One region of the Sporosarcina sp. 6E9 genome, then DNA from elsewhere that is predicted to be linked to it. Evidence: a T-box and tRNA genes for the amino acid it is inferred to sense, from the RefSeq annotation. Region 1 holds a T-box; the other holds one or more tRNA genes.

Region 1 (9,921 bases):
ATCCATTTGTAACCTGTTTTCCAAATCAGGAGCGAGACAATCGCATAGACTAGCGCGACAAACATGCTTCCGATCATTGCACTTCCGATTCCGCCACTCGCTGTAGCTACTTGAATCGGGATGATAAAGGCAAATGAAGAGCCTAGATAGGCAGGAACTTGAAAACGTGTGACTAAGATGAATATTATCGTCGCGATTCCACTCGTTAATAGTGCAATTGCCGGGCTTAATCCAACAAGTTGCGGGACAAGAATTGTCGCCCCGAACATTGCGAACATATGCTGCAAGCTAAGTGTTAACCATTTACCTGGCGTCGGTTTTTCATGTACATCTAAAACCTTGTCGCTCATTCATAATTCCCCCATATCGTTTCTTTATTTTTTCGAATGAATTGTGACGCTATCTTCATCATCGGCTTCTTGCAAATTCACAACGACTCGTTCGAGATTCGATGTCGGTATATTCTTCCCGACAAAATCTGGTCGAATCGGCAGTTCACGATGTCCCCGGTCGACAAGCACGGCAAGTTGTATTTGCGACGGTCGTCCTAGATCCATCACTGCATCCATAGCGGCGCGAACTGTTCGTCCGGTATAGAGTACATCGTCGACAAGGATAACTTTTCGATCATTGACATCATGCGAGATATCAACTTGATGTACGCGGGGTTCATTATCATCATGTTTTGTTTGCAAGTCATCACGGTAAAGTGTGATGTCAAGTTCACCTGAACGTATCGCCTTTCCTTCTATTTGCTCGATTTTTTTTGAAAGCCGGTCCGCAAGATATACCCCTCTCGTTTTGATACCGACAAGGATGCAATCGTCAATTCCTTTATTTCTTTCTATAATTTCATATGCAATTCTCGTCAATGCACGTCCGATTGCTTGTTCATCGAGAATATTTGCTTTTTCAGTCATTTGGTTTCCTCCTGTTATATAAGTTCAAACAAAAAACCTCCCTGCCAATTAAGGCGGGAGGGTATACTTGCAGAAAATTTGTACAGCAAAATAGGCGTAGCTATGCCACTGTACTTTCCGTGCAACCTTCCCAGCCTCTCTGGACTGATTTTAAAGGTATCGCTATTTGATTGCTTTTTAGTAGTATACTTTTACTTCTTTGGAATGTCAACGTTATTACGAATATTTTCAACCAACGCATGAAAATCCGCTGGAGGCTCTACTGTGAATTCTATAAACTCCCATGTTTCTGGATGTTTGAATCCCAGTGTTCCCGCATGAAGTACTTGACCGCCAAAATCGATTGTTTCTGCTTGACCATATTTTGGATCTCCGACTAGTGGATGGCCAATATATTTCATATGGACACGAATTTGATGCGTTCTACCTGTTTCGAGTGTACATTCGACTAGCGTGTATTCGCCGAATCGTTCAAGGACTTTAAAGTGCGTGACCGCATCTTTTCCTTTATCCGTTACCGTCATGTTCTGTCTATCGCGCGTATCACGACCGATTGGCGCGTCGATTGTTCCATTATCATGTGGGATATGCCCGTGAACAAGCGCCGTGTAGACTCTTTTCACTGATTTCTCAACGAGTTGATTGACGAGCGAAATATGTGCTTTATCATTCTTCGCCACCATTAACAGTCCTGATGTATCCTTGTCAGTACGGTGGACAATGCCTGGACGCAGTATGCCGTTTATCCCGGACAAATCCTTGCAATGATACATGAGTCCATTTACAAGCGTGCCACTCGCGTGTGACTTTGCAGGATGCACGACCATGCCACGTGGTTTATTTACAACAAGGACGTTACTATCTTCATAGACAATATCTAATTCCAGGTCTTCTGCAGTGATATCAAGTTCCTCTGGTTCAGGTTCGTCGACCGTTAGGAGATCGCCTGTTTTCACACGGTAATTAGGTTTAACTGTTTTCGTATTGACTAAAACATCACCATCTTTTATCCACTGTTGGATTTGTGTTCGTGATAAATCCGGTCGACTCGTCGATAAAACCTTATCAATACGACTACCTTCGTCTTCTTCTGTTATTTCGATTCGAATAATTTCCATTTACGACACCTTTTTCTTATTCTTTTTTTCATCCAAGATAATATGGATAATGAGGATTGCTACGCCAACTGACAGTGCGGCATCAGCGACATTAAATATCGGGAAATCGTAATTGATAACTGGAATTAACACAGAAATAAAATCAACAACTTCTCCACGTAATAAACGATCGATAAAGTTACCGATTGCACCACCGAGAAGTAACATTAAACTGATGCTAAAAAGTTTATGTCCACGTGCTTCTTTATGAAAGTAATAAATAATTCCCGCAACAACAATCACTGTAACAATGTAGAACAACCACATTTGACCTTCTAACATGCCCCATGCTGCGCCTCTATTTCGATGGGAAAGCAGTTCGAAATACGGATCGATAATTGTAATTCTTTCACCCAATTGCATATTGGTTGCAACGAGCCATTTCGTTATTTGATCGATTAAGATAACAACTATTGCCAATGCATAATAAATAAGCAAGACCGACAACTCCCGTCAACAGATTCACTATTAATATTACCACAAAAAAAGAAACAGTTGCAGCAATCGTCATAGAAAGACTGCCACAACTGTCTGATTATAATTCGTTATTTTTATGAATAATATTTCTTTACAACATCTGCACAGCGCGTACAAATCTCCGGATGTGTTTCATCCTGACCGACTGTTTCAGAAATTGTCCAGCAACGATCGCATTTTTCACCATCCGCTGGTTCAACTAGAACACTTACCGTGTCAAGTTTAAGCGCATTTTCCGGTGTAGATGAAGCGTCGCCTTCGATGAATTTCGATACAATGAAGAATTGTGCAAAATCGATATCATCCGCTTTGAAGATATCGTTTAGTTCTTCAGGTACGAAGACCGTCACTTTTGCTTCTAACGATTTCCCAATGCCTTTATCATTTCTTGCGACTTCCAGTGCTTTCAGTACATCGTCTCTGACAGCCATCAATGTTGCGAAGCGCTCAACGAGTTCCTTCGCTTTTTCGCCGAAATCTTGCGCTTCCGGCATATCTGTCAATTGAACACTTTCCTCTTCGACATGCTCAAGATGAGACCACATTTCTTCTGCTGTATGCGGCAGAATCGGTGCTAATAACTTCACCAAAGCAAACAATGAATCATACATAACTGTCTGCATTGAACGACGATGTGGGTGTTCTTTATTTTCAATATAAACAACATCTTTTGCAATATCCAAATAGAATGAGCTTAAAATACCGGTACAGAAATTATTTACTGCATGATATACAGCTGCAAATTCATAGTCCTCATATGCCTGACGAACTTCTTTGATCAAACCTTGTAGTTTAACGTAGACATATTGATCAACGGGACGAAGATTTTCGAATGCTACACTGTCTGTATTTGGATTGAAGTCAGATGTATTTCCGTGAACAAAACGGAATGTATTACGGATTTTTCTGTATACTTCTCCGACTTGTTTAAAGTTCGAATCCGAAACGCGAACATCCGCTGTGTAGTCTACTGAAGAGACCCATAAACGAAGGATTTCAGCGCCAAATTGGTTCATTACTTTTGCCGGTACGATGACGTTACCAACAGATTTACTCATCTTCCGTCCATTTCCATCAAGCGTAAAACCGTGGCTTAATACGCCTTTATACGGTGCATGGCCGTTCATCGCAACGCTTGTCGTAAGTGATGAGTTAAACCACCCTCGGTACTGGTCGGATCCTTCAAGGTATAAATCAGCCGGAGAGACAAGATCATCTCTTTCTTCAAGAACGCCTTGATGCGTTGATCCTGAATCAAACCAAACATCCATAATATCCGTTTCTTTAGTGAATACGCCATTCGGACTGCTTTCATGCGTAAAGTTTTCTGGAAGCAAGTCTTTCGCATCCCACTCGAACCAAATATTAGAACCGTGCTCGCGGAACAATTCCGATACGCGAGTAATCGTTTCTTCCATAATAATTGGATCGCCATTCTCCGCATAAAAAACCGGAATTGGAACTCCCCAAACACGTTGACGTGAAATCGTCCAGTCTCCGCGGTCTCGTACCATATTGTAAAGACGCGTTTCTCCCCAAGAAGGTGTGAACTTCGTCTCTCTAATTGCTGTTAATAAGTCATCGCGGAAAGCTTCGATGGAAGCAAACCACTGTGCAGTTGCACGGAAAATAACAGGTTTTTTCGTTCTCCAATCATGTGGGTACGAGTGTGTTACGAATGATAATTTTTCAAGTGCGCCGACATTCTCTAACGCTTCTGAAACTGCTTTATTTGCATCTTCATAGAATAGACCTTCAAACCCAGGTGCTTCATCTGTCATAAAGCCTTTGTCATCGACTGGATTTAATGCGTCAATACCATAAGTACGAGAGACATAAAAGTCTTCCTCCCCGTGTCCTGGTGCTGTGTGAACGCAACCTGTACCTGCATCAATTGTAACGTGGTCTCCGAGCATGATGAGTGAATCACGATCATACAATGGGTGTTTGGCTTTGATGCGTTCTAATTCGGCGCCTTTTAGTACACGTTCTACTGTATAGTCTTCCCAACCGATTTCGCCTGCCACGAATGACAGTAAATCTTCTGCAATTAAGAATTTTTCTTCTCCGACCTTAACAATAATATAATTAAATTCCGGATGGACAGTAATTCCAAGGTTTGCTGGAATTGTCCAAGGAGTCGTCGTCCAGATTAAAAACTGGACATCATTTTCGAGTACGCCAAGTCCGTCATTAATCGGGAAGCTAACATAGATAGAAGGTGATCTTTTATCATGATATTCAATTTCTGCTTCGGCCAATGCAGTTTCACTTGATGGTGACCAATATACAGGGCGCAATCCTTTATAAATATAGCCTTTTTTAGCCATTTCCCCAAAAACTTCAATTTGACGCGCTTCGAATTCAGGTTTTAAGGTAATGTAGGGATTATCCCAATCTCCGCGTACGCCAATGCGTTTAAATTGTGTACGTTGGTTATCAATTTGTTTAAGCGCATATTCTTCGCACATTTTACGAAACTCTGCAACTGAATGTTCGTGACGCTTTACGCCCGTATTAACAAGCGCTTGCTCAATTGGCAAACCATGCGTATCCCAACCCGGAACATAAGGTGCGTTGTAACCAGTCATCGATTTAAAACGAACAATCATGTCTTTCAGTACTTTGTTAAGCGCATGGCCCATGTGTAAATCACCATTTGCGTATGGCGGTCCGTCATGCAGAATAAAAAATGGTCGATCCTTCGTACGTTCTTGCACCTTGCCGTAAATGTCCATCTCTGCCCATCTCGCTTGCATTTCAGGCTCTTTGTTCGGTAAATTCCCGCGCATCGGGAATTTTGTATTTGGCATCAATAATGTATCTTTATAATCCATTAAAAATCCTCCTCATAAAATAAAATAAAAAAATCCCGTCCCTAAAAAGGGACGAGAATTACTCGCGATACCACCCTACTTGCAGCTATTAAATATGCTGCCACTCAGATACCATAACGGAGGTATATCCGGGGTTGCGTACTCTAATTCCGCAAACCAGCTCAAGAGTGATTTTTCATTTCCAGTGTGTATTCCAGGCTCTCACCATCCCTGAATCGCTTTATACAACAGCAGAAAATTACTTTCTCTATCCTTGCTCGTCAACTATATGAAGTTTATGTTTTGGTACTAACTGTATATGCACAAAATTGTTTACTGACAATATATGCTCATAATTATAATTCTGAACATAAAAGGTGTCAAGTATTAGTATTATTGACTTTACCGCTCTTCTGCTACTTTATGAAGTTGCTCCGCATCCACTTTATATTCGAGCAGATCATCCCAGTCATTTGACTGGACTAAATCCAATTGCGCTTCTATCAGCATTTTAAAACGATTCCGGAAAACTTTAGATTGTTTTTTCAAGTCCTCTATTTCAACCGCAATTTTCTGTGCACGTGATAGTGCTTCGTTAACAATGCGGTCTGCATTTTTCTCCGCTTCTTTAATAATCAACTTCGCTTCTTTCATCGAATTACGACGAACATCTTCTGCAGCTTCTTGCGCCGTGAGAATCGACTTTTGGAGTGTCGTTTCAATTGTATTGAAATGAGTCACTTGTTCTGTTGATTGTTTTAAACTATTTTCCAACGCCTTTTTTTCTTCAAGTACATTTTCATAATCTTTCAGTACTTGTTCCAAAAATTCATTGACTTCATCCTCGTCATACCCACGAAACATTGATCGACTAAACTCTTTGTTATGTATATCAAGCGGTGATAATGCCATATGTCGAATCCTCCTATTACCTTAGTAAATTTCATTATACATAAAATCAGTCAAAATGACATCAGTTATCAGTATTTTCACTTATAGTTTGTAATGATTATTCTAGATGTCCCGTTAGAAGTCGAACTTTATCTTTCTTGGTTCTTCCTTCTACAGCAATTATTTTAAATCGACCGAATCCTCGAATAGATAACATATCCGATTCGTATAGTTCTGCTGATGGATCATTTTGCGTGGCCCAATTTACTCTAACTTTGTCTCTACGGATTATTACGGAAGCTTTTTGTCGCGAAAAATTTAATAGTGATGCAATAACTGCATCTAGTCGCATTGAACTAACGATTTGCAACGATTCAATCCATAAATCATGCGTGACAATCAGCTCTTCTTTGTTTGTAACTTCTTCAACAGAAACTTTTGCTTTTCCAATGGATGTAAAATTCGCTGTCAAATAGTCCTTCATATCGGAAACCACAGCAAATTGCACTTCATCCCCAGCGAGTTGTATATCGCCAAATTTAGCTCGTTCGATTCCAAGCGACATAAGTGATCCAAGAACATCCTTATGCTCGAGCGTTAAAAACTTAGTTGCATATTTCACACGAAATATCGTCACTTCAAAATCATTTGGTTCGGGAACATAATAACTTGGAAAAAGTAATACCCTCATTCTTTCACTTTCTGGATATGCACCGTAAGATTCGACCACTATATCAGTTCCGCCTATAAGCGAATCCAGGATAAAGCGCTCCCTAGGATCGAGAAAATCAGTCAATTTAGGCGCATACGAGTTTTCCACTTCCCGTACCCACCCCATAGCCATTTCAATGAAAGGTTGTTCATCTTTTCTAAAATGTTGCATGATTGCATCCACGGCCTATACTCCTCATCTACGCTGCAAAAACTATCCAAAAAATTAATTGTCTAATTTGATTAGCTATTTCCATGTTGTTTAAAAAAACCTCACAACTGTGAGGATTTAAAAGTTGTTAATAAATTGCTTGAATAATCATATTAAAAACAGTTGCAACCCCTCTGTCAATAAAACGTAAAGCGAAGATCGCAACGATTGGTGAAATGTCAATCATGCCCAGTGGCGGGATGAACTGACGGAAAAAAGATAAATACGGTTCAACAATTTTACCCAATAATTGACCGAATTTACCTTCGCGCATTGATGGTACCCAAGACATTAAAATATATGCGATGAGCATGAAACTAAATAATGTAATTGCATTACTTATTACATTTGCTAATATTACTATAAATTGAACCATTATAAATCGTACACCTCATCTAGTTTCTATTGTTCGAAATAATCGGATATGGCCCCGGCAACTTCAACATTATCTGGAACACAAAGGAAAATATCTGTTCCGATACGTTGAATATCTCCGCCAAGTGCATAAACAGTACCGCTCAGGAAATCAATAATGCGAACGCCTTGATCTCTTTCAATACGCTGCAAATTAACGACTACGGCTCTTTTGTTTTTCAGGTGCTCGGAAATGTCTTGTGCTTCAGCATAAACTCGCGGTTCAATTAGAATGACTTTTGATGACTTTTGAACGCTTTGTAAACTGACAACTCTGTTTGGTTGTTGCTCAGTTTTAACTGATTGTTGCGCACGTGCTTTTGTCCGTTTCGGGGGTTCAATCGGACGCTGTTCTTCTTGCTTCCTTTGGGGTTCTACATCTTCAATTTCTTCGTCTAGATAAAAGAAGTTTTGGAATTTGTTTTTAAGACTCATCTGACACCCTCGCTTTCTGCTCCGACTAGTGCAGTTCCAATACGTACGAACGTCGCGCCTTCTTCAATTGCAATTGAATAATCATTTGACATGCCCATTGAAAGTTCTGTACAAGGCGCATGTTGCATATTCTTTTCCATTAATTGATCTCGTAGAACGCGCATCTGACTGAAAACCGAACGTATTAATGCTTCATCTTCAGTATTCGGCGCCATTGTCATTAAACCGACGACACGTATCTTATCATATTCAGCTAGATCATTTATAAAACGTTCTAGATCCTGTGGTGTAACACCCGATTTAGATTCTTCGCCCGAAACATTTACTTGCACGAAACAATTAATGGGTTCAGCGGCACGTTTTTGAATTTCTTTCGCAATGTTTATTCTACTTAGTGAATGTAAGTAGCTAATGTTTCCAACAATATCCCGAACTTTTCTGCTTTGGATGTTTCCGATATAATGCCAGGAGACATCCGCGTCCTGCATATTTTGTTGTTTCTGAACGAGACCTTCAGCTCTGTTCTCGCCAAGATCAACGATTCCCTCATTCACAACTTCTGCCGCTCTTTGTTCGGAAACGCTTTTTGTAACAGCGACAATCGTTACTTCAGATTGATCTCTTCCAACTTTAGTACAAGCTACTGAAATATTTTCTTTGATTTCTTGTATACGTTTTTGAAGATTGCCCATTCTAATCACTACTTTTCATATATCTTTCATTTCATTGTACCAAGCAACGCTTCACTTTTCAATGAAATATCATTCTTTTCCACCTTTCTTGCCAACGAGTACGATATCTTTACCGATAATTGAAATGTCCTTCAGTGGAATTTTCTTCACATTTTTTTGTTTGGAATCAAAAAACAGACTTCTTTCTCCAATATTAACATGTAAAGATTCTACTTTTCCGTTAGCAATATCAATTGTCGCGTCTTCAACATAGCCTAGGAAAGAACCTTTCGTAGCGTCAATTACTTCTTTTTTTTGAATTTCAGAAAATTTCATATCAACACTCCTTTAATTGAATATATGCTTATAAATAAAAAATAACGCAATGCATTGGCTGCATTGCGTTAAAAGTAATAATTACGGAGATTTATGAAGTCTTTGCAACATACATCTTATAATCGAATTTATATATCTTGTTCCATGCCATCTCTAATTGTCTTGATTGCACTCTTTTCAAGCCTTGAAATTTGTGCTTGCGAGATACCAAGTTCTTTAGCAATTTCCGTTTGCGTCTGTCCAAGGTAAAATCGTTTTGAAAGGATATCTTGTTGCCGTTCGTTCATTGATGAAACCGTTTCTTTTACCGAAACATATGTCAGCCATCTTTCTTCTGAAACAGTTTTATCTTGTAGTTGGTCCATCAAAAACACCGGATCACCTTCGCCCCCATTCATTGGTTCATGGAGCGACATTGGATCTTGGATTGCATCTAGGGCATAAAGAATTTCGTCAGCCGGTATTCCTGTCGCATCTTCCAAATCAGAGAGGCGCGGTTCTGTTTGTCTTTCATTTATAAATTCTTCTCTTGCTCTCATTGCTTGATACGCGATATCTCGAAGTGATCTGGATACCCGAATTGCATGATGGTCGCGTAAATGCCTTTTGATTTCTCCGATTATCATCGGAACAGCATACGTTGAAAACCGAACATTGTGTTTCAAATCAAAGTTATCAATTGACTTTAAAAGTCCAATGCATCCAACCTGAAATAAATCGTCCGCCTGTTCACCTCTATATATAAATCTTTGAACTAGGCTTAGAACTAAACGTAAATTTCCAATTACAAGTTCTTCCCTCGCGGACATGTCACCACTTTGCAATCGGACAAATGTTTCTCTCATTACTTCGTTCGAGAGTAATGGCAATTCAGATGTATCG
Region 2 (9,921 bases), 1.5 Mb from region 1:
TAATCATGCGGGTGTGGTGGAACTGGCAGACACGCTAGACTTAGGATCTAGTGCCTTCGGGCGTGGGGGTTCGACTCCCTTCACCCGCACTTAGTTTTTAATGCGGAAGTAGTTCAGTGGTAGAATATCACCTTGCCAAGGTGGAGGTCGCGGGTTCGAATCCCGTCTTCCGCTCCATTGATTTGCCGGGGTGGCGGAACTGGCAGACGCACAGGACTTAAAATCCTGCGGTAGGTAACTACCGTACCGGTTCGATTCCGGTTCTCGGCACCATTTGTTTTTCCGTAAAAAGTTTTTTATGCGCCCGTAGCTCAATTGGATAGAGCGTCTGACTACGGATCAGAAGGTTGTGGATTCGACTTCTGCCGGGCGCGCCATTAATTTCATAACAATTTCGGGAAGTAGCTCAGCTTGGTAGAGCACTTGGTTTGGGACCAAGGGGTCGCAGGTTCGAATCCTGTCTTCCCGACCACTTTTCGGGGCCTTAGCTCAGCTGGGAGAGCGCCTGCCTTGCACGCAGGAGGTCAACGGTTCGATCCCGTTAGGCTCCACCAATTATTTTCAGTAATTATATTACCTATCAACTTATCTAAATATCCTGGCGGCGTAGCTCAGCTGGCTAGAGCGTCCGGTTCATACCCGTAAGGTCGTGGGTTCGACTCCCTCCGCCGCCATCATAAGGACCTTTAGCTCAGTTGGTTAGAGCAGACGGCTCATAACCGTCCGGTCGCAGGTTCGAGTCCTGCAAGGTCCACCATCTTAAATCTCGGAGGAATACCCAAGCCTGGCTGAAGGGACTGGTCTTGAAAACCAGCAGGGGTGTTAAAGCCCGCGGGGGTTCGAATCCCTCTTCCTCCGCCATTTTTAATCAAAATGGTGAAATGAATTAAAGTAATTTAATAAGTCGAAACAAAGTAATTACAATACTATTATCGCGGGGTGGAGCAAATCGCATAACGAAGAATGCGATTAACACCGACAGCGCAGCGTAAGGTGTCAAACATACCAAGTGCGTATATAAACAAAGTAATTACAATACTATTATCGCGGGGTGGAGCAGTGGTAGCTCGTCGGGCTCATAATCCGAAGGTCACAGGTTCAAATCCTGTCCCCGCAACCAATTCTTAAAAACAACATAATTTCCAACTTAGTTAAAGATCTACGCAGCGTAAGGTGTCAAACATACCAATGCGTATATGAACAAAGTAATTATAATATTATTGTCGCGGGGTGGAGCAGTGGTAGCTCGTCGGGCTCATAATCCGAAGGTCACAGGTTCAAATCCTGTCCCCGCAACCAAATGGTCCCGTGGTGTAGCGGTTAACATGCCTGCCTGTCACGCAGGAGATCGCGGGTTCGATTCCCGTCGGGACCGCCATTATGTATTTAAATACATAGTCTTATGAAAAGAAATTCAGCACAAATCAAGTATGGCTCAGTAGCTCAGTCGGTAGAGCAAAGGACTGAAAATCCTTGTGTCGGCGGTTCGATTCCGTCCTGAGCCACCATTTAGCGAGTGTAGTTTAATGGCAAAACCTCAGCCTTCCAAGCTGATGATGAGGGTTCGATTCCCTTCACTCGCTCCAATATGGGCCTATAGCTCAGCTGGTTAGAGCGCACGCCTGATAAGCGTGAGGTCGGTGGTTCGAGTCCACTTAGGCCCACCATTCCGCAGTAGCTCAGTGGTAGAGCAATCGGCTGTTAACCGATCGGTCGTAGGTTCGAATCCTACCTGCGGAGCCATTTATACGGGGAAGTACTCAAGTGGCTCAAGAGGTGCCCCTGCTAAGGGCATAGATCGCGTAAGCGGTGCGAGGGTTCGAATCCCTCCTTCTCCGCCATATTTGTTTGGCCCCTTGGTCAAGCGGTTAAGACACCGCCCTTTCACGGCGGTATCACGGGTTCGAATCCCGTAGGGGTCATAAAACAATATTAAAAAGCTGCTTCATTTACTGTGTATCCCTCAGTAAACGAAGTAGCTTTTTTTGTTATTTAGGAATTCTTCGTATTATTTGTTACACTTTTACCTACGATATTATCCATTCTAGATGTGTCGTCCTCATCATGATCATTATCATCCATGTAAGTCTGTTTTTCACTATCAATAAAGTCTGAAGGCGCATCGGAGGTTCCAAACTCAGCGACTTCTTGAAAACTGTTCTCATAATCAATTGCACGTGGATCTCTCGTACTTTCAAATGGATTTTCAACTTCATTTATAGCTACATCTTCTCCAGCGGATTGTTCTTTGGTTTCGGCATGTTCAACACAAAGAGTAGTATAGGGTACTATAAGTAGCCGCTCAAAAGGAATGTCCTTCTGACATACTTTACACTTTCCGTACGAACCATCAGCCATTGCTTCTAATGCAATATCAACCTTACCTAATTCTGATTCTGCATGTTCATGAAGGGCTAAATCCTTTTCTCTGTCATATAAAGCGGTACCCATATCAGCTGGATGATTATCATAAGAAGATAGTTCACCTAATGATTCTTTTTCACTATCTTGGGGATATGTTTCCTTTTCATGTACAGTTGATTTTTCCTTAAGACTTAACAGTTCTTTTTTTAATATAGAAAACTCTTTTTCAGATAACATTATAGATCCCAACCTTTTCATATTTTTAGTAGTATATCCATCTTATTAACACTGATTCCCTATTTAGTGGTTAGGTAAAACATTAATAAAAAAAACTATCCAATTTAACTGGGTTTAATCAGTTTTTGGATAGCTGAAAAATTATAAAAGATGACCTATAAGAATACCAATGCCCAGTAATAAACCAAATAATGTGTTTGTGATTGCTGTTTCCTTCATTGCAGGAGCAACTTCCAGTGGTTGAAGATATTTTTTGAAAACCGAAATGGCGATGATTGGTTTTGGGATACTTAGTAGTACAAGTAAAGCCCAAGGTGTTAGATGATCAAAAATAATGAGTCCGACTATCCAAAGATAGGATACGATAAAAAACATAAATAGGATTGTAATGGCTTGGGAACGTCCAGCAAGAATTGCCAGGGTCTTCCTACCACTTTTTTTATCACCTTCAAGATCCCGAATATTGTTTGCCATCATTATCGCTGCTACAAGTAACATGCTAGGGATTGATAATAAGATTGCCTCTGTGGTAACCGTTCCAGTTTGTATGTAGAAGGCAATAAGGATTAAAAGCATTCCCATGACTACGCCTGAAACAAGTTCGCCAAACGGTGTATAGGCTATTGGATAAGGTCCTCCTGTATAAAGATAACCAATTAGCATAGAAACCAACCCAACGAGCGCAAGTCCCCAAGAGGTTTCCATACATATGTAAATACCTATAAGTATTGAGACTCCGTATAATAGAAAAGCGAGATTAAGCACTGTTTTTGGTTTAACGCCATTGCGTACAATAGCCCCGCCAATTCCAACAGACTTTTCAGTATCAAGACCTCTTTTGAAATCGTAGTATTCATTAAACATATTTGTCGCCATTTGTATAAAAACACTTGCGACCAGCATTGCAATAAATAATGGAAAATGAATGGCCTCATATGTTAAAGCAATCATTGTTCCTAAAAATACAGGGGCAAAAGCAGCTGTCAACGTATGAGGTCTAGTCAATTGCCACCAAATACGCCAACCAGTGTCGGCTTTTATAGTTTGTTGCAAAATAATTCTCTCCTTATTATCATATTCACCTTACTTATTATACGCTAAATTGGAGCTTCTGGGTATGCGATACGCTTATTATAGGAGCTGATGTGGTAGAATAGAGACATGAGTTTTTTTAATGGGTTTATTAAGAGTGATGTATTTTACTACTTCCTGGAGGGAAGAAAATGAGTCGAAAAACAACTGTAACAAAAAATATTGGAAAGACTGATACGACTTCTGATTATCGTTTTTTTTCAGAGACAATCGAAATTGCACGGATATCTCCACTTTCATTTTTGGAAGCGGGAAGTGCAGATCATAAAGAAAAACATTTTTATTGGCAAAACGCTAATCGAACACTAACAATTGTTGGTCTTGGTCACGCTAAAGTAATAACTAGTGCTGAAGATGACAAACGTTTCCTTGATGTTTCAAAACAGTGGAAGGAATTATGTGCGGTCTTGATCAAAGAGGAGAAAGATATTGCACCTGTACTATTCGGAGGTTTTTCTTTCGATCCAAAAAGCCTGAAAGCCTCCGAATGGGATGGGTTTCCGTCTGCATATTTTGTCGTACCTTCTTATCAACTAATTAGTAAGAATGGTCAAATGTTTATTTCGATTAACTTGATTACAACTGCCAGCAATGCGGTTGAAGAATTCGATGCATTACGGGATGAGCGCGATCGTTTAATTCATATTGCAGAAGTAAATGAATTTGCGTCTTCGATAAAGCCGATTGTTAGTAGTGTAGATGAAATTAAGAAAGATTCTTATCTAAAAGCCGTTCAAGATGTAACTGATCAAATTAACAAAGGTGAAGCGGAGAAAGTTGTGATTGCGCGTTCATTGCAAATGAATTTTGAACAGGAAGTATCGAGTGTCGCTGCACTTCATCATATTACTAGCGAGCAACAAGAAAGCTACCACTTTGGATTACAAAAGGATGGTCAGTTATTTTTTGGGGCGACGCCCGAGCGTCTGATTGAAATTGTTGGCGGACAAGCTTATTCAGCATGTGTAGCTGGGTCTATTAAACGCGGAAAAACTGCTACAGAAGACCGGGAACTAGGAGAAGAGTTATTAAATGACGATAAAAATCGTGAGGAACATCATTATGTAGTTAAAATGATTTCTAATGTATTTAATGAAAATTGTACCGATGTTTCAATGCCTAAAGCACCTAAACTAATGCGGATACGTGATATTCAACACTTGTTTACCTCTATTGAGGGTAAGCTAAAGAGTGGAACGGATATATTTAATTTAGTTGAAGAGCTTCATCCTACACCTGCACTGGGTGGTGTCCCTACAAATAAAGCAATGGAAGTGATTCGTCGCGAGGAACAGATGGACCGTGGCTATTACGCTGCGCCTATTGGTTGGACGGATAGCGATGGAAATGGTGAGTTTGCGGTTGCGATACGTTCTGGATTGCTCGACGGAGATAAAGCATATTTATATGCTGGCGGTGGAATTGTCGCCGATTCAGAACCGCAAAAAGAATATGACGAAACTTGGGTTAAGTTCAGACCCGTTTTACGGGCGCTTGGGGGAAAATTGAATGGTTAACAAGAAATCCTTGACGAATTATGTACGTCGCATGACAAGTGCATTAATGAATGCGGGCGTGAAATCAGTTGTGATTAGTCCGGGGTCAAGGTCTACTCCTTTGGCTTATGCATTTGCGTCAACGAAATCACTGAATGTCTATATGCAGGTAGATGAAAGATCAGCAGGTTTTTTCGCACTTGGATTAGCAAAAGCAAGCGGTGAACCTGTTGTTCTCCTTTGCACGTCGGGAACGGCTGCATCGAACTATTTTCCTGCGGTTACAGAAGCCCATTATGCGCGTATACCGCTGATTGTGATTACAGCTGACCGTCCACATGAATTGCGAGAAGTTGGTGCGCCACAAGCGATTGATCAAATTCAGTTATACGGAAATCATGTGAAGTATAGCGTTGATTTACCCTTGGCAGAGGACAATACGGATGTAGATGATTTTATAGTACGTCATGTACAACGTGCAGCCTCTGTTGCACTTACCGCACCATACGGGCCGATTCATCTAAATGTACCATTTAGAGAACCGTTGCTCATTGATTTTGAAATGGACATACCGACTTCAACATTTATCCAACGTATGAAGGGGAATGATTTATTAGATACTTCTATCATACACTTCGTAAATGATATCTTAAATAAAACTGAAAAAGGTTTACTCGTTATTGGGGAGTTGCCAATCGGTATCAATACTAAGTTGTTTTGGAATTTCGCAAAAGCTTTGAACTGGCCAGTTTTATGCGATCCACTTTCAAACCTGCGTGCAAAAGTTCCCACGAATTGTATGGACCTTTGTATTGATAACTACGATGCACTGTTAAAAAGTAATCGATTCAAAGAAAAGGCAATACCCGATACTGTTATTCGCTTAGGTGCACAACCTGTATCAAAGCCATTATCACTCTTCTTAAAAAATGTAAGACCTAATACTGTTGTATTAATTGACGAATCACCAGAGTTTCGAGATCCACTAGGTATTGTCACACACCATATCCAATCATCCATTGAGGCATTCCTTCAAATTGATGTTCAAAAAGAGGACAGCGCATACGTGAAAACCTGGGTTCAGGCAAATGATGAAGCAAGCGTAGTATTGGAAAATTCATCAGGTAGTGACGAGGGAGCTTATACCCAAATGCTACTTAGTAATTTACCGGACAAATCAGATCTGATTAGCGGTAGCAGTATGCCAATTCGTGATGTAGACACTTTCTTCGATAAAACTGAAAAAGACATTACCATTTTTGCAAATCGTGGTACGAATGGGATTGATGGTGTTGTTTCGACTGCATTGGGAATTCAGGCTGCACGACAACGTCCATCATGGTTACTAATCGGTGATTTATCATTTTTGCATGATGTGAATGGGCTCATTGTGTCGAGATTCCATGAAACGGATTTAACAATCGTCATTATGAATAATGACGGCGGCGGTATATTTTCTTATTTGCCACAAGCTGAATCCGGCAATCATTTTGAAAGGCTTTTCGGCACGCCGACAGGTTTAACGTTTGAACATATTGCGGCCATGTACGATGCACAATACAGTTCGATTGAGTCGATAGAAGAATTTGAACAAGAATTGGCTCAAGATAAAAAGAAGAATATCCGTATTATCGAAGTATTTACAAATCGTAAAGAGAATGTGATAGCACACCGCACGCTTTGGAATGAAATTACGAAAAGAATTGATTCCATTGAATGAAATGCTTATTCCGATAAATGGAATCGTTTATAATGTTAGGCGAAGTAACAATACAGATTTGCCGGTTATTGTCTTTTTACACGGCTTTACGGGAAGTACGGATACCTGGTCTGAAATAATCGGCTTATTAAAAGGGAAATATCATACGGTGACTGTCGATTTAATTGGTCATGGGAAAACAACGGCGCCATTGGATCCAAGTCGTTACTCGATGGAAAAGCAAGTTGCTGATTTGGAAACATTGTTTAGCCAATTAAACCTTTCAAAATTTACGCTAGTAGGGTATTCAATGGGTGGTCGGATTGCATTAAGCTATACGATTAACCATCCCAAACGTGTCGCATCTTTAATTCTTGAAAGTTCGACGCCTGGATTAGAAACTGAGCGTGAACGAATCGAACGAATGAACAAAGATAAAATACTTGCGCAAAAAATTTGCAGTGAAGGTATCCTATCATTTGTTGAGTTTTGGGAGGGTATTCCGCTTTTTGATACGCAAAAGAAGTTGTCAACGGAACAACAACAAAAAATACGCACTGAACGTTTATCGCAGAATGCAGTTGGCTTAGCTAATAGCTTGCTTGGAATTGGGACAGGTAGCCAGCCTTCGAATTGGACTAGGCTTAAGGAAATAAACACGCCTGTGCTACTAATTACCGGGGAAATCGACAAGAAGTTCGTTAAAATTGCCCAGGAAATGAAAAAACTACTCTATCTTGCAAATCATTATGTTGTAAATGGTGCAGGGCATGCAATACATGTGGAAAAACCGACTTTATTTGCTACAATGATAGAGGAGCATATTAAAAAGTTAGTATTAGAGGAGGAAAAGTAATGACTCGTCAATGGGAAACTTTACGTACATATGAGGATATTAAATACGAAAAGCACAGTGGTATTGCTAAGATTACGATTAACCGTCCTGAGGTACGAAATGCATTTCGTCCGAAAACAGTTACTGAACTAATCGATGCATTTTCACGTGCGCGTGATGATGAAAGCATCGGTGTAATTGTATTAACTGGAGAAGGTGAAAAAGCATTTTGTTCGGGTGGCGATCAACGAGTTCGCGGTCACGGCGGTTATGTCGGAGAAGATGAAATTCCACGTCTGAACGTTCTTGACTTACAACGTTTAATCCGTGTAATTCCTAAACCGGTTGTCGCAATGGTTGCAGGCTTCGCGATTGGCGGAGGGCATGTTTTACATGTTGTTTGTGACTTAACAATTGCTGCAGACAATGCAATCTTTGGTCAAACAGGACCGAAAGTAGGGTCGTTTGATGCTGGCTATGGTTCAGGTTATCTTGCACGCATTATCGGTCATAAGAAAGCGAGAGAAATTTGGTTCTTATGCCGTCAATACAATGCACAAGAAGCGCTTGATATGGGGCTTGTAAATACTGTTGTCCCATATGAGCAATTAGAAGATGAAACGGTTCAATGGTGTGAAGAAATGCTCTCAATGAGCCCGACAGCATTACGTTTCGTTAAAGCAGCTATGAATGCGGACACGGATGGTCTTGCGGGTCTACAACAAATGGCTGGAGACGCAACATTACTGTATTACACAACGGACGAAGCTAAAGAAGGCCGCGATGCGTTTAAAGAAAAACGTAAACCGGATTTTGGTCAATTCCCACGCTTCCCATAATTTAATAGAACAACGAGCTGCCCGCGTATATGGGCAGCTTTTTCTAAATGGAAGGTGATTATGTTGATACCTAATTGGCTGAAACAACGCGTTTATTTAACGCCGCATAAAACTGCGTTGACCTATAATGACGAAAGTTGGACTTTTAAACAAGTAGAAGAAAAGTCGATGACGCTTGCGCGTAAATTAAGAGCGAACGGTTTACAAAGTGGAGACCGTATCGCATTACTCGGTCCTTCCAATGATGAGATGGTCTTTATCATCCATGCATGTATGCTCCTTGGACTTGAAATTGTCATGTTGAATAGTCGCTTGACGAAAAAAGAAATAGCATGGCAAGTTGCGGATTCAGCAGCATCAGTTGTGCTCGTTGCGGATGAGTTAGAAAGCAGCTTAAGTGATTTAACAACTTCTACGTTATCTTTTCCCAGTATTCAATCGAGTGACGAAAGTACATTTGAAGTCGAGGAAACCTGGGATTCAAACCGGACGATTACGATTATGTATACCTCGGGGACGACCGGATTTCCGAAAGGTGTTAGACAAACAGCGAATAATCATACTTCAAGTGCGCTCTCTTCTGTGTTGAATTTAGGTCTAGAGGAAAATGATGTTTGGCTTTGCTCAATGCCTCTATTTCATATCAGTGGTTTTTCAATTCTTGTCCGTTCGGTTCTTTATGGGATGGAAGTGAAACTTTATGATAAGTTTGATGCTGAAAAAATATATAATGATATTCAACAAGGGCTGGTGACACGAATTTCGGTGGTCTCGGTTACGTTGGATAAGATCCTACGTGAATTCGAGAAGCATGGAACTGTCGCACATAGTTCGTTTAAAACGATGCTCGCGGGTGGTGGACCTGTTCCGATTGACTACTTGGAAAGAGCGCAAACTTGCGGTATTCCAGTGCTGCAAACATATGGAATGACGGAGACGAGTTCTCAAACTGCAACGCTCTCCTCACAAGATGCGATCCGAAAAATTGGGTCTGCAGGGAAACCGTTATTTTTTAATCAAATAAAAATTAATGACACAGAAAATTCGATGGAAAATGGGGAAGTTTATGTTCGAGGCCCACATGTTACACCTGGTTATATCGGACATGTTGCGAGTCAAAATCCATTCATCGATGGGTGGCTTCCAACTGGAGATATCGGTTATTTTGATGACGAAGGTTATTTATATATTGTTGATCGACGTTCTGATTTGATCATTTCAGGCGGCGAGAATATTTATCCTGCTGAAATTGAAAATGTACTGTCGGCGCATCCGCTGATTTCTGAGGCCGGTGTTTGCGGAAAAGGTGACGAACATTGGGGAAGTGTACCGATTGCGTTTGTCGTTGTAACAGAAAAT

Evidence for each region. The T-box of region 1 lies ahead of ileS (isoleucine--tRNA ligase). A T-box ahead of a tRNA ligase gene usually reads a tRNA of that ligase, here a tRNA-Ile.
Region 2: it encodes a tRNA-Ile, which carries the amino acid that the T-box ahead of ileS (isoleucine--tRNA ligase) is inferred to sense. The anticodon was not compared.

The regions. Positions count from the first base shown of each region.
Region 1 is NZ_JAGEMN010000001.1:1,503,734-1,513,654, forward strand. It holds gene J4G36_RS07805 (uracil-xanthine permease family protein) at 1-350, opposite strand, end outside; gene pyrR (bifunctional pyr operon transcriptional regulator/uracil phosphoribosyltransferase PyrR) at 375-920, opposite strand; gene J4G36_RS07815 (RluA family pseudouridine synthase) at 1,112-2,038, opposite strand; gene lspA (signal peptidase II) at 2,039-2,515, opposite strand; gene ileS (isoleucine--tRNA ligase) at 2,629-5,391, opposite strand; T-box leader at 5,436-5,654, opposite strand; gene J4G36_RS07830 (DivIVA domain-containing protein) at 5,773-6,282, opposite strand; gene J4G36_RS07835 (YlmH family RNA-binding protein) at 6,380-7,156, opposite strand; gene J4G36_RS07840 (YggT family protein) at 7,272-7,559, opposite strand; gene J4G36_RS07845 (cell division protein SepF) at 7,586-8,032, opposite strand; gene J4G36_RS07850 (YggS family pyridoxal phosphate-dependent enzyme) at 8,029-8,724, opposite strand; gene J4G36_RS07855 (PRC-barrel domain-containing protein) at 8,794-9,039, opposite strand; gene sigG (RNA polymerase sporulation sigma factor SigG) at 9,168-9,921, opposite strand, start outside.
Region 2 is NZ_JAGEMN010000001.1:717-10,637, forward strand. It holds tRNA gene J4G36_RS00030 (tRNA-Leu) at 8-89, shown strand; tRNA gene J4G36_RS00035 (tRNA-Gly) at 103-177, shown strand; tRNA gene J4G36_RS00040 (tRNA-Leu) at 185-273, shown strand; tRNA gene J4G36_RS00045 (tRNA-Arg) at 301-377, shown strand; tRNA gene J4G36_RS00050 (tRNA-Pro) at 396-472, shown strand; tRNA gene J4G36_RS00055 (tRNA-Ala) at 479-554, shown strand; tRNA gene J4G36_RS00060 (tRNA-Met) at 601-674, shown strand; tRNA gene J4G36_RS00065 (tRNA-Ile) at 681-757, shown strand; tRNA gene J4G36_RS00070 (tRNA-Ser) at 769-861, shown strand; tRNA gene J4G36_RS00075 (tRNA-Met) at 1,046-1,120, shown strand; tRNA gene J4G36_RS00080 (tRNA-Met) at 1,225-1,299, shown strand; tRNA gene J4G36_RS00085 (tRNA-Asp) at 1,303-1,378, shown strand; tRNA gene J4G36_RS00090 (tRNA-Phe) at 1,433-1,508, shown strand; tRNA gene J4G36_RS00095 (tRNA-Gly) at 1,513-1,586, shown strand; tRNA gene J4G36_RS00100 (tRNA-Ile) at 1,591-1,667, shown strand; tRNA gene J4G36_RS00105 (tRNA-Asn) at 1,669-1,743, shown strand; tRNA gene J4G36_RS00110 (tRNA-Ser) at 1,751-1,841, shown strand; tRNA gene J4G36_RS00115 (tRNA-Glu) at 1,851-1,922, shown strand; gene J4G36_RS00120 (TraR/DksA C4-type zinc finger protein) at 1,993-2,622, opposite strand; gene J4G36_RS00125 (1,4-dihydroxy-2-naphthoate polyprenyltransferase) at 2,743-3,654, opposite strand; gene J4G36_RS00130 (isochorismate synthase) at 3,825-5,210, shown strand; gene menD (2-succinyl-5-enolpyruvyl-6-hydroxy-3-cyclohexene-1-carboxylic-acid synthase) at 5,203-6,909, shown strand; gene menH (2-succinyl-6-hydroxy-2,4-cyclohexadiene-1-carboxylate synthase) at 6,875-7,744, shown strand; gene menB (1,4-dihydroxy-2-naphthoyl-CoA synthase) at 7,744-8,562, shown strand; gene J4G36_RS00150 (o-succinylbenzoate--CoA ligase) at 8,623-9,921, shown strand, end outside.